One region of the Kitasatospora sp. NBC_01250 genome, then DNA from elsewhere that is predicted to be linked to it. Evidence: predicted binding sites of a transcription regulator. Region 1 holds the regulator's gene; each other region holds the start of a gene.
The links. The regulator HrcA, encoded in region 1, represses chaperone genes, less so after heat shock. The targets are predictions, from matches to a motif close to TTNGCACTCNGNNNNNCNGAGTGCNAA.
Positions count from the first base shown of each region.

Region 2: groL (chaperonin GroEL) is a predicted target of HrcA. The motif match lies at 928-954, and genes of this name have one in related genera.
Region 3: OG500_RS22455 (FmdB family zinc ribbon protein) is a predicted target of HrcA. The motif match lies at 958-984, and genes of this name have one in related genera.
Region 4: groES (co-chaperone GroES) is a predicted target of HrcA. The motif match lies at 1,451-1,477, and genes of this name have one in related genera.

Region 1 covers NZ_CP108476.1:6,196,805-6,199,005, reverse strand. Annotated here, with positions in the region: gene dnaJ (molecular chaperone DnaJ) at 1-580, opposite strand, end outside; gene hrcA (heat-inducible transcriptional repressor HrcA) at 659-1,867, opposite strand.
Region 2 covers NZ_CP108476.1:5,148,382-5,150,582, forward strand. Annotated here, with positions in the region: gene OG500_RS21685 (MoaD/ThiS family protein) at 1-5, shown strand, start outside; gene OG500_RS21690 (cold-shock protein) at 587-790, shown strand; gene groL (chaperonin GroEL) at 1,109-2,201, shown strand, end outside.
Region 3 covers NZ_CP108476.1:5,324,140-5,326,340, forward strand. Annotated here, with positions in the region: gene OG500_RS22450 (hypothetical protein) at 10-177, opposite strand; gene OG500_RS22455 (FmdB family zinc ribbon protein) at 605-946, opposite strand; gene OG500_RS22460 (MFS transporter) at 1,106-2,201, opposite strand, start outside.
Region 4 covers NZ_CP108476.1:3,918,008-3,920,208, forward strand. Annotated here, with positions in the region: gene groL (chaperonin GroEL) at 1-838, opposite strand, end outside; gene groES (co-chaperone GroES) at 1,000-1,308, opposite strand; gene OG500_RS15955 (class I SAM-dependent methyltransferase) at 1,554-2,201, shown strand, end outside.

The DNA of each region.
Region 1 (2,201 bases):
TGCCGAAGCCCTGGCACTGCGGGCACGGGCGCGAGGTCATGACCTGGCCCAGGAAGGAACGGGTGACCTGGGAGACCTCGCCCTTGCCGCGGCACATGTCGCAGGTCTGGGCCGAGGTCCCGGGGGCCGCGCCCTCGCCGCTGCAGGTGGTGCAGGTGACGGCGGTGTCGACCTGGAGTTCCTTGGTGGTGCCGAAGGCGGCCTCCTCCAGGGTGATCTCCAGGCGGATCATCGCGTCCTGGCCGCGCCGGGTGCGCGAGCGCGGGCCGCGCTGGCCCGAGGCCGCGCCGAAGAAGGCGTCCATGATGTCGGAGAAGCCGAAGCCCGCCGCACCGCCGCCGAAGCCGCCCCCGCCGCCGCCCGGCGAGAGCGGGTCCCCGCCCAGGTCGTAGACCTGCCGCTTCTGCGGGTCGGAGAGCACCTCGTAAGCGGCGTTGATCTCCTTGAACCGCTCCTGCGTCTTCGGGTCCGGGTTGACGTCCGGGTGCAGTTCACGGGCAAGGCGCCGGAACGCCTTCTTGATCTCGTCCTGCCCCGCGTCCCGTCGGACGCCGAGTACCGCGTAGTAGTCCGTGGCCACCAAATACTCCGCTTGTTCCGCCTCTAGAAAAGTGCTGCTGGTACTGCCGCTGCGCCACCCAATGTACGCAGGGACCGGTTAGGACTCTGCCAGGATCTGCCCCACATACCGGGCGACCGCCCGCACCGCCCCCATGGTGCCGGGGTAATCCATTCGGGTGGGCCCGATCACGCCGAGCTTGGCGACGCTCTCGTCACCCGAGCCGTAGCCGACCGAGACGACCGAGGTGGAGTTCAGGCCCTCGTACTCGTTCTCCCGGCCGATCCGCACGGTCATCCCGGCCTCGTTGGTCTCACCGAGCAGGCGCAGCAGGACCATGTGCTCCTCCAGCGCCTCCAGCACCGGCTGGATGGTGAGCGGGAAGTCATGGCCGAAGCGGGTCAGGTTGGCCGTGCCGGCCAGCATGATCCGCTCCTCGTTCTGCTCCACCAGGGACTCGAAGAGCGTGGAGAGCACGGTGGAGACGATCGGCCGATCGGCCGGCTCGAAGGCCGCGGGCAGGTCCTCCACCAGGGACGGGACGTCGGGGAAGCGCCGGCCGCCGGCCCGGGCGTTGAGCCGGGCGCGCAGGTCGGCCAGGGTGCTCTCGCGCACCGGGCCCGGGCAGTCGACCATCCGCTGCTCGACCCGGCCGGTGTTGGTGATCAGCACCAGCATCACCTTGGCGGGCGCCAGCGCGACCAGCTCGATGTGCCGGACCGTGGAGCGGGTCAGCGAGGGGTACTGGACCACCGCGACCTGCCGGGTCAGCTGGGCCAGCAGCCGCACGGTCCGGGCGACCACGTCGTCCAGGTCGACCGCACCGTCCAGGAAGTGCCGGATCGCGCGCCGCTCGGGGGCGCTCATCGGCTTGACCTCGGCCAGCCGGTCGACGAAGAGCCGGTAGCCCTTGTCGGTCGGGATCCGGCCGGCGCTGGTGTGCGGCTGCTGGATGTAGCCGTCCTCTTCGAGGGTGGCCATGTCGTTGCGCACGGTGGCCGGCGAGACGCCGAGGTTGTGCCGCTCGACCAGCGCCTTGGAACCCACCGGCTCCTCGGTGCCGACGTAGTCCTGCACGATGGCACGCAGCACGGAGAGCTTGCGCTCGTCGAGCTGGCGGACCTCCAGGCCGCCCGGCTCGCCGCCGGGGCGCGCGGCGGCGGCGCCGGAGGCGCGCCCCGCGGCACGCGGCGGCGCGGACTTGGCCGCTGCCCGAGGGCCGGCGGCGGTGCGCTGCACTCTCGTGGCCTCGGTGGCCGCCGGCTCGCGGCCGCTCGGACGCGGATCGGAATCGGGTTCGTCGAACATGGCACGCACCTCCCTCTTCGCGCGTTGTCCAGGTACCAGGTCCTGCCCTGACAAGTACTGCCCGGTGATCGGCTTGGCACTCTGCCCAGACGAGTGCCAAAACCGTACCTGCCAGTGTAAGGCCCGGGTCCGATCGCAGGAACGCCCTGGCCCGGGATGCCGCGCGGATCACTCCGCATGACGTCCCGGTCCGCCGGGCACGACACGCCTGGTGCGAACGTCTCCGGACAGGGTGGTGCCCGGCGCCGGACGAAGTGGCAGCATCGATAGCAACTGAGACCTGAGCACCCGCAAGGACCGCTCGGGCGATGGAAAACCCGGTGGATACGTTGAA
Region 2 (2,201 bases), 1.0 Mb from region 1:
GCTGACGAGGCGTCAGCGCCCCTTCGAGCGCGTTTCCAGGGCGCCGTCCGGCTGTTGGCCGGGCGGCGCCCTGCTGTCGGCCGCCCGCCGGTGGCGCGGCGGCCCGGCCGGTGTCCGTGGCTGTCTCCGGCAGGGCATAGGCTGTCCCCGATGTCCGGGTCCGGCTCGCCCCGCCGCTCGCACGGCAGTTGAGCGCGGCTGGAGCCGTCCGGCCGGTGAGACGCATCTGCCGAGGTATCGCCCGAACCCTGTCGGCGCCTCGTCAGAATTCTTTGGACTATTTGCGGGTTTCGTCCGCTATGTCCCAGCCGAATTGCCGAGGTCTGTCGCATTCATCCCCGACTATCCCTTGGCGCCCCAAGCGAATTGGCGTTCAGTGGCCCTGTTGCACAGGGCGCCGATGCGGATACATTCAGCCGCGGTCGATGCATGCGCCTGCTTCGTCAGCGCCAACTGGCGCCCGGGGGTGGGACGCTGCGGCATGCGGGAGCGCGCCCAGGGGGGATTCCTCGGGTCGCTCCACCAAGACCCGCGCCCGTGACCTGCGGGTGCGCGAAGGGCCAGCACAGCACTAGGGGAGTTCGGAATGGCTCAGGGCACCGTCAAGTGGTTCAACGCGGAGAAGGGCTACGGCTTCATCGCGGTCGACGGTGGTGCGGACGTGTTCGTCCACTACAGCGCGATCCAGATGGACGGCTACCGCACCCTTGAAGAGGGCCAGCGGGTCGAGTTCGAGATCTCCCAGGGGCAGAAGGGCCCGCAGGCGGACATGGTCCGCGCGGCGGTCTGACCTTTCCGAACCTCGGAGCCTCGGCTCTCACCGAGCTGGTGGTTCAGCGGCAGGCCCGTGGGACTTCCCGGACACCGGGACGTCCCGCGGGCCTGCCGTTCGTTTTGCCGCGAGTTGTCGTCGGGTCGCCCGAGGAGCTTGCACTCGCCATGCCGGAGTGCTAATCATTGGCGTTAGCACTCACAGCTTGAGAGTGACAACGGACCGGGTCGGTGAGGCTCCGGGAGCGGTAGGGGACAGGACCCCCGCATACCAGGGCCGTCCGTCGCGGGCACCACTGGTCCGAGCAGTCGACCGTGTCCTGGAGGACCACTTCCGATGGCCAAGATCATCGCGTTTGACGAGGAAGCTCGCCGCGGCCTTGAGCGCGGCATGAACCAGCTTGCCGACGCCGTCAAGGTGACGCTGGGCCCCAAGGGCCGCAACGTCGTCCTTGAGAAGAAGTGGGGCGCCCCCACGATCACCAACGACGGTGTCTCCATCGCCAAGGAGATCGAGCTCGAGGACCCCTACGAGAAGATCGGCGCGGAGCTCGTCAAGGAGGTCGCCAAGAAGACCGACGACGTCGCGGGTGACGGCACCACCACCGCCACCGTGCTCGCCCAGGCGCTCGTCCGCGAGGGTCTGCGCAACGTCGCCGCCGGCGCCAACCCGATGGCCCTCAAGCGCGGTATCGAGAAGGCCGTCGCGGCCGTCTCGGACCAGCTGCTGGCCCAGGCCAAGGATGTGGAGACCAAGGAGCAGATCGCTTCGACCGCCTCCATCTCGGCCGCCGACACCCAGATCGGCGAGCTCATCGCCGAGGCCATGGACAAGGTCGGCAAGGAAGGCGTCATCACCGTCGAGGAGAGCAACACCTTCGGTCTGGAGCTCGAGCTCACCGAGGGCATGCGCTTCGACAAGGGCTACATCTCGGCCTACTTCGCCACCGACCTGGAGCGGATGGAGGCGTCGTTCGACGACCCGTACATCCTGATCGCCAACTCCAAGATCGGCTCGGTCAAGGACCTGCTCCCGCTGCTGGAGAAGGTCATGCAGAGCGGCAAGCCGCTGCTGATCATCGCCGAGGACGTCGAGGGCGAGGCCCTGTCGACCCTGGTGGTCAACAAGATCCGCGGCACCTTCAAGTCCGTCGCCGTCAAGGCCCCGGGCTTCGGCGACCGCCGCAAGGCCATGCTCGGCGACATCGCCATCCTCACCGGTGGCACCGTGATCTCCGAGGAGGTCGGCCTCAAGCTCGAGAACGCCGGTCTCGACCTGCTGGGCAGCGCCCGCAAGGTGGTCATCACCAAGGACGAGACCACCATCGTCGACGGTGGCGGCGACAGCGACCAGGTCGCCGGCCGGGTCAACCAGATCCGCGCCGAGATCGAGAACAGCGACTCGGACTACGACCGCGAGAAGCTCCAGG
Region 3 (2,201 bases), 870 kb from region 1:
GGTGGTCGGTCAGCGCCCCGGCCCGCAGTGCGGCAGCCCGGCCGGCCCAGGCGGAGCCTGGGCAACGGCGGGGACGGCCGGCGGGGCAGGCACCGGCACCCCCGGGTGCAGCGGCCCGGCGACGACCGCGGCAGCCGCCAGCAGGCCGGTGGCCAGCACGGCCGGTCGGTGCCGCACCGCCTGATGGAGGCGGTACCGGCCGCTGCCACCCCGCCGGATCGGGCGGAACTGCGGTACGGCGCGCCGGGGCGGCTGCGGTGAGGCGCGAGTCGGCGGCGGCCGTCGGGCGCAGTGCCGAATCGCGGGACGTGGCCCGGACGCCAGGGCGGTCGGGTCTGGGACGGTCAGGGCTGGGGCGGTCAGGGCTGGGGTGGGGAGAACCGTGGTCATGGGCTCAGGATCCGCTGCCGCCGCCCTCGTGCCCACGCCGCACCGGATTTCTGTGGATAACCCCGCACCTGTGGACAACTTCCCCCAGCCCAGCCCAGCCCAGCCCAGCCCAGCCCAGCCCAGCCCCAGCACGCAAAACGCCCCTGCCGGCACCCCGAAGGGGCGCCACCAGGGGCGTTGAGCGACGGCTCCCGCCGGCTGCGACCGAGTCGGGTCAGCCGGCCGAGGACGAGGACGCGGAGGAGGTGGACGTCGAAGACGTCGAGGAGGACGACGACGCGCCGGGCGAGGCCGAGGACGCGCCCGCCCCGGAGCCGGTCGAGCCGGTCGAGCCGCCCGATGCGGCCCCGGACGAGGCCCCCACCGAGCTGCTGGAGGAGGAGCGGCTGTCCGTCCGGTAGAACCCGGAGCCCTTGAACACCACGCCCACCGCCGAGAAAACCTTGCGCAGGCGACCCTGGCAGTTCGGGCACACGGTCAGAGCCTCGTCGGTGAACTTCTGCACCACCTCAAGGCCGCTGCCGCACTCGGTGCACTGGTACTGGTACGTGGGCACTTGTCTTCCTCCTGGCACTCTCGCCTGATGAGTGCTAACGACGGTCCATGATGCGGCATTCCGCTGGATCAGTCCAGCGCCGACCCGATGACGCCGGCACCGCGTCGGCTGCGGCACCCCGCTCCGCCGGGTCCACGACGCCCTGACGCCCCGGCGGCCTCAGTGCTCCGACGCCCCGACGAGCGAGGGCATCGCACTGCCACTCCTGGCAACGGTACGGCTCTCGGTGGCCGGAGCCACCAGGAGTCGCCGCAACGTGACCAGCGCCACCAGCCCGATTCCGGAGCCGGCCAGCGGCACCAGGAACCCGGTCCACGGCCCGCCCAGGTCGATCAGCCGGCCGGCCACGGTCGAGCCGACCGCCAGCCCCAGCCCGATCGCGCCGGTCAGCCAGGTGAAGGCCTCGGTCTTGGCGCCGTCCGCCACCAGCGTCTCGACCAGCGTGTAGCCGGTGATCAGGGTCGGCGCGATGGCCAGCCCGCAGACCAGCCCGGCAACCGCCAGCGTGACCAGGTTGGGCATCGCCCAGAGCGTCGAGCACCCCAGCACCAGCAGGCCGTAGCTGCCGAGCATCCGCTGCTGGGCCGAGCGCCGCCAGGCGATCAGGCCGTACAGCACACCGGCCAGCATCGAGCCGCCCGCGAAGATCCCGTAGACGACGCCGCTGAGCCCGCCCTGCCCGGCCGCCTCGGCGGTAGCGGTGACGGAGATCTGCATGCCGCCGAAGACGCTGCCGACGCCCAGGAAGACGCCGGCCAGCAGCCGCACGCCGGGCGAGGCGAGCGCGGACGCCTGCCGCGTGCCGGGCTCGCGCACCAGCCGGGCCGGTGCGGTGCGGCGCTGCGCGGCGAAGGCCAGCCCGCCGACCAGGGTCAGCGTGGCCTCGACGATGAGCGCGGCGGCGGGGGTCACGGTGCTGGCGATCACGGCGGTGAGCACCGGGCCGATCGCGAAGGTGAGCTCGTCGGTCACCGACTCGAACGCGAAGGCGGTGTTCAGGTGGGCCGGCCGGTCGGCCAGCTTGGCCACCCAGCGGGCCCGGACCATGGCGCCGATCTGCGGCACGGTGGCACCGGCCGGCACGGCGATCAGGAAGAGCGTCCAGACCGGCGCGTGGCCCAGCGCCAGCGCGATCAGCGCGCCGACCGAGACCGCGTGCACCAGCACGCTGGGGACCAGCACCGAGGCCTGGCCGTAGCGGTCGGCCAGCCGGCCGGTCTGCGGCCCGATCAGGGCCTGGGAGACGGCGGCGGCC
Region 4 (2,201 bases), 2.3 Mb from region 1:
CCGGGGCCTTGACGGCCACCGCGTTGAAGGTGCCACGGATCTTGTTCACCACGAGGGTGGAGAGCGCCTCGCCGTCCACGTCCTCGGCGATGATCAGCAGCGGCTTGGAGGCACCGCCCTGCAGGATCTTCTCCAGCAGCGGGAGCAGCTCCTGGATGGAGGAGATCTTGCCCTGGTTGATCAGGATGTACGGGTCCTCCAGGACCGCCTCCTGGCGCTCCTGGTCGGTGACGAAGTAGGGCGACAGGTAGCCCTTGTCGAACTGCATGCCCTCGGTGAAGTCGAGCTCCACGCCGAAGGTGTTCGACTCCTCGACGGTGATCACGCCGTCCTTGCCGACCTTGTCGATCGCCTCGGCGATCAGCTCGCCGACCTGCGGGTCCTGCGCGGAGAGGGACGCGACGGCGGCGATGTCGTCCTTGCCCTCGATCTCGCGGGCGACCGAGAGCAGGTGCTCGGTGACGGCGGCGACGGCCTTGTCGATGCCCTTCTTCAGGGCGGCCGGGCCGGCACCGGCGGCGACGTTGCGCAGACCCTCGTTGACCAGGGCCTGGGCCAGCACGGTGGCGGTGGTGGTGCCGTCGCCCGCGACGTCGTTGGTCTTGGTGGCGACCTCCTTGACGAGCTGCGCGCCAAGGTTCTCGTACGGGTCGTCGAGCTCGACCTCACGGGCGATGGTGACACCGTCGTTGGTGATGGTCGGGGCGCCGAACTTCTTGTCGATGACGACGTTGCGACCCTTGGGGCCGATGGTCACCTTGACGGTGTCGGCCAGCTTGTTCACACCGCGCTCGAGCGAGCGGCGGGCGTCCTCGTCGAACTGCAGGATCTTCGCCATGATTCCGTTTCCTCGGGATGTCTGCGTTACGTGACGTCACGTCAGGTGGACCAACAGCCACGCCCCGGGCCCCTGTCTTGGGCCCCTGCGGCAGTTGCCTGGCAGGGAGACACGGATCCGGGGCGGGACCAAAGGACGGACCGTCAGGTCCGCCGGACTGCTTACTTCTCGACGATGGCGAGGACGTCGCGAGCCGAGAGGACGAGGTACTCCTCGCCCTTGTACTTCACCTCGGTGCCGCCGTACTTCGAGTACAGGACGACGTCGCCGACGGCGACGTCGAGCGGCAGGCGCTGGCCATCCTCGAAGCGGCCCGGGCCGACGGCCAGGACGACGCCCTCCTGGGGCTTCTCCTTGGCGGTGTCCGGGATAACCAGGCCGGAGGCCGTGGTGGTCTCGGCGTCGAGCGGCTGGACCACGATGCGGTCCTCAAGCGGCTTGATGGCAACCTTGCTGCTGGCGGTGGTCACGTCCGAGTTCCCCTTCGGAGATTACGGGGTTGTCTAACAGGTAGGTGGCGACACCGTCGGCCTGCCGTCGCGGGGGTCAGACCAGCACTGTCGCGTTAGCACTCCCCCTGGGGGGAGTGCCAGGAACGACCTTAGGCCGCGGTTAGCACTCAGTCAACCAGAGTGCCAACGGCGCGCCCGGCGAATCCGGGGAGCGGGACAGGCCGCAGGTCAGCGGGGCGACCTTCACCCGGGACAATGGGCGGGTGGAGACCGAGAGCTTTGAGCAGTTGCTGACCGAGCAGGGGCAGCGACTGCTGGACGACCTGCAGGAGTACGCCCCCGAGCAGGAGCTGGCGCTGGCCACCAGGCTGCGGCGGGAGCACCCGGCGGAGCTGGTCTCGGCGGCCCTGGGGCAGGCACGGTTGCGTCAGCGGGCCGGGGCCAAGTTCGGCGCCGACGCGCGGCGGATGTACTTCACTCCCAACGGGGTCGAGCAGTCCACCCGCCGCACCGTCGCCGACTGGCGGGCCCGGCGCTTCGCCGCGCTCGGGGTGCGCCGGCTGGCCGACCTGTGCGGCGGCATCGGCGGCGACGCGATCGCACTCGCCCGGGCCGGGATCAGCGTCCTCGCCGTCGACCGGGACCCGCTGACCTGCGCGGTGGCCGCCGCCAACGCCGCCGCGCTCGGCCTCGCCGAGCTGATCGAGGTGCGCTGCGCGGACGTCACCGAGGTGTCGGTGGACGGCTTCGACGCCGTCTTCACCGACCCCGCCCGGCGCACCGCCAAGGGCCGCGTCTTCGACCCCGCCGCGTACTCGCCGCCGCTCTCCTGGGCGATCGAGGCCGGTCGCCGCACCCCGTTCGGAGCGCTCAAGGTGGCCCCGGGGATCCCGCACGACGCCGTCCCCGAG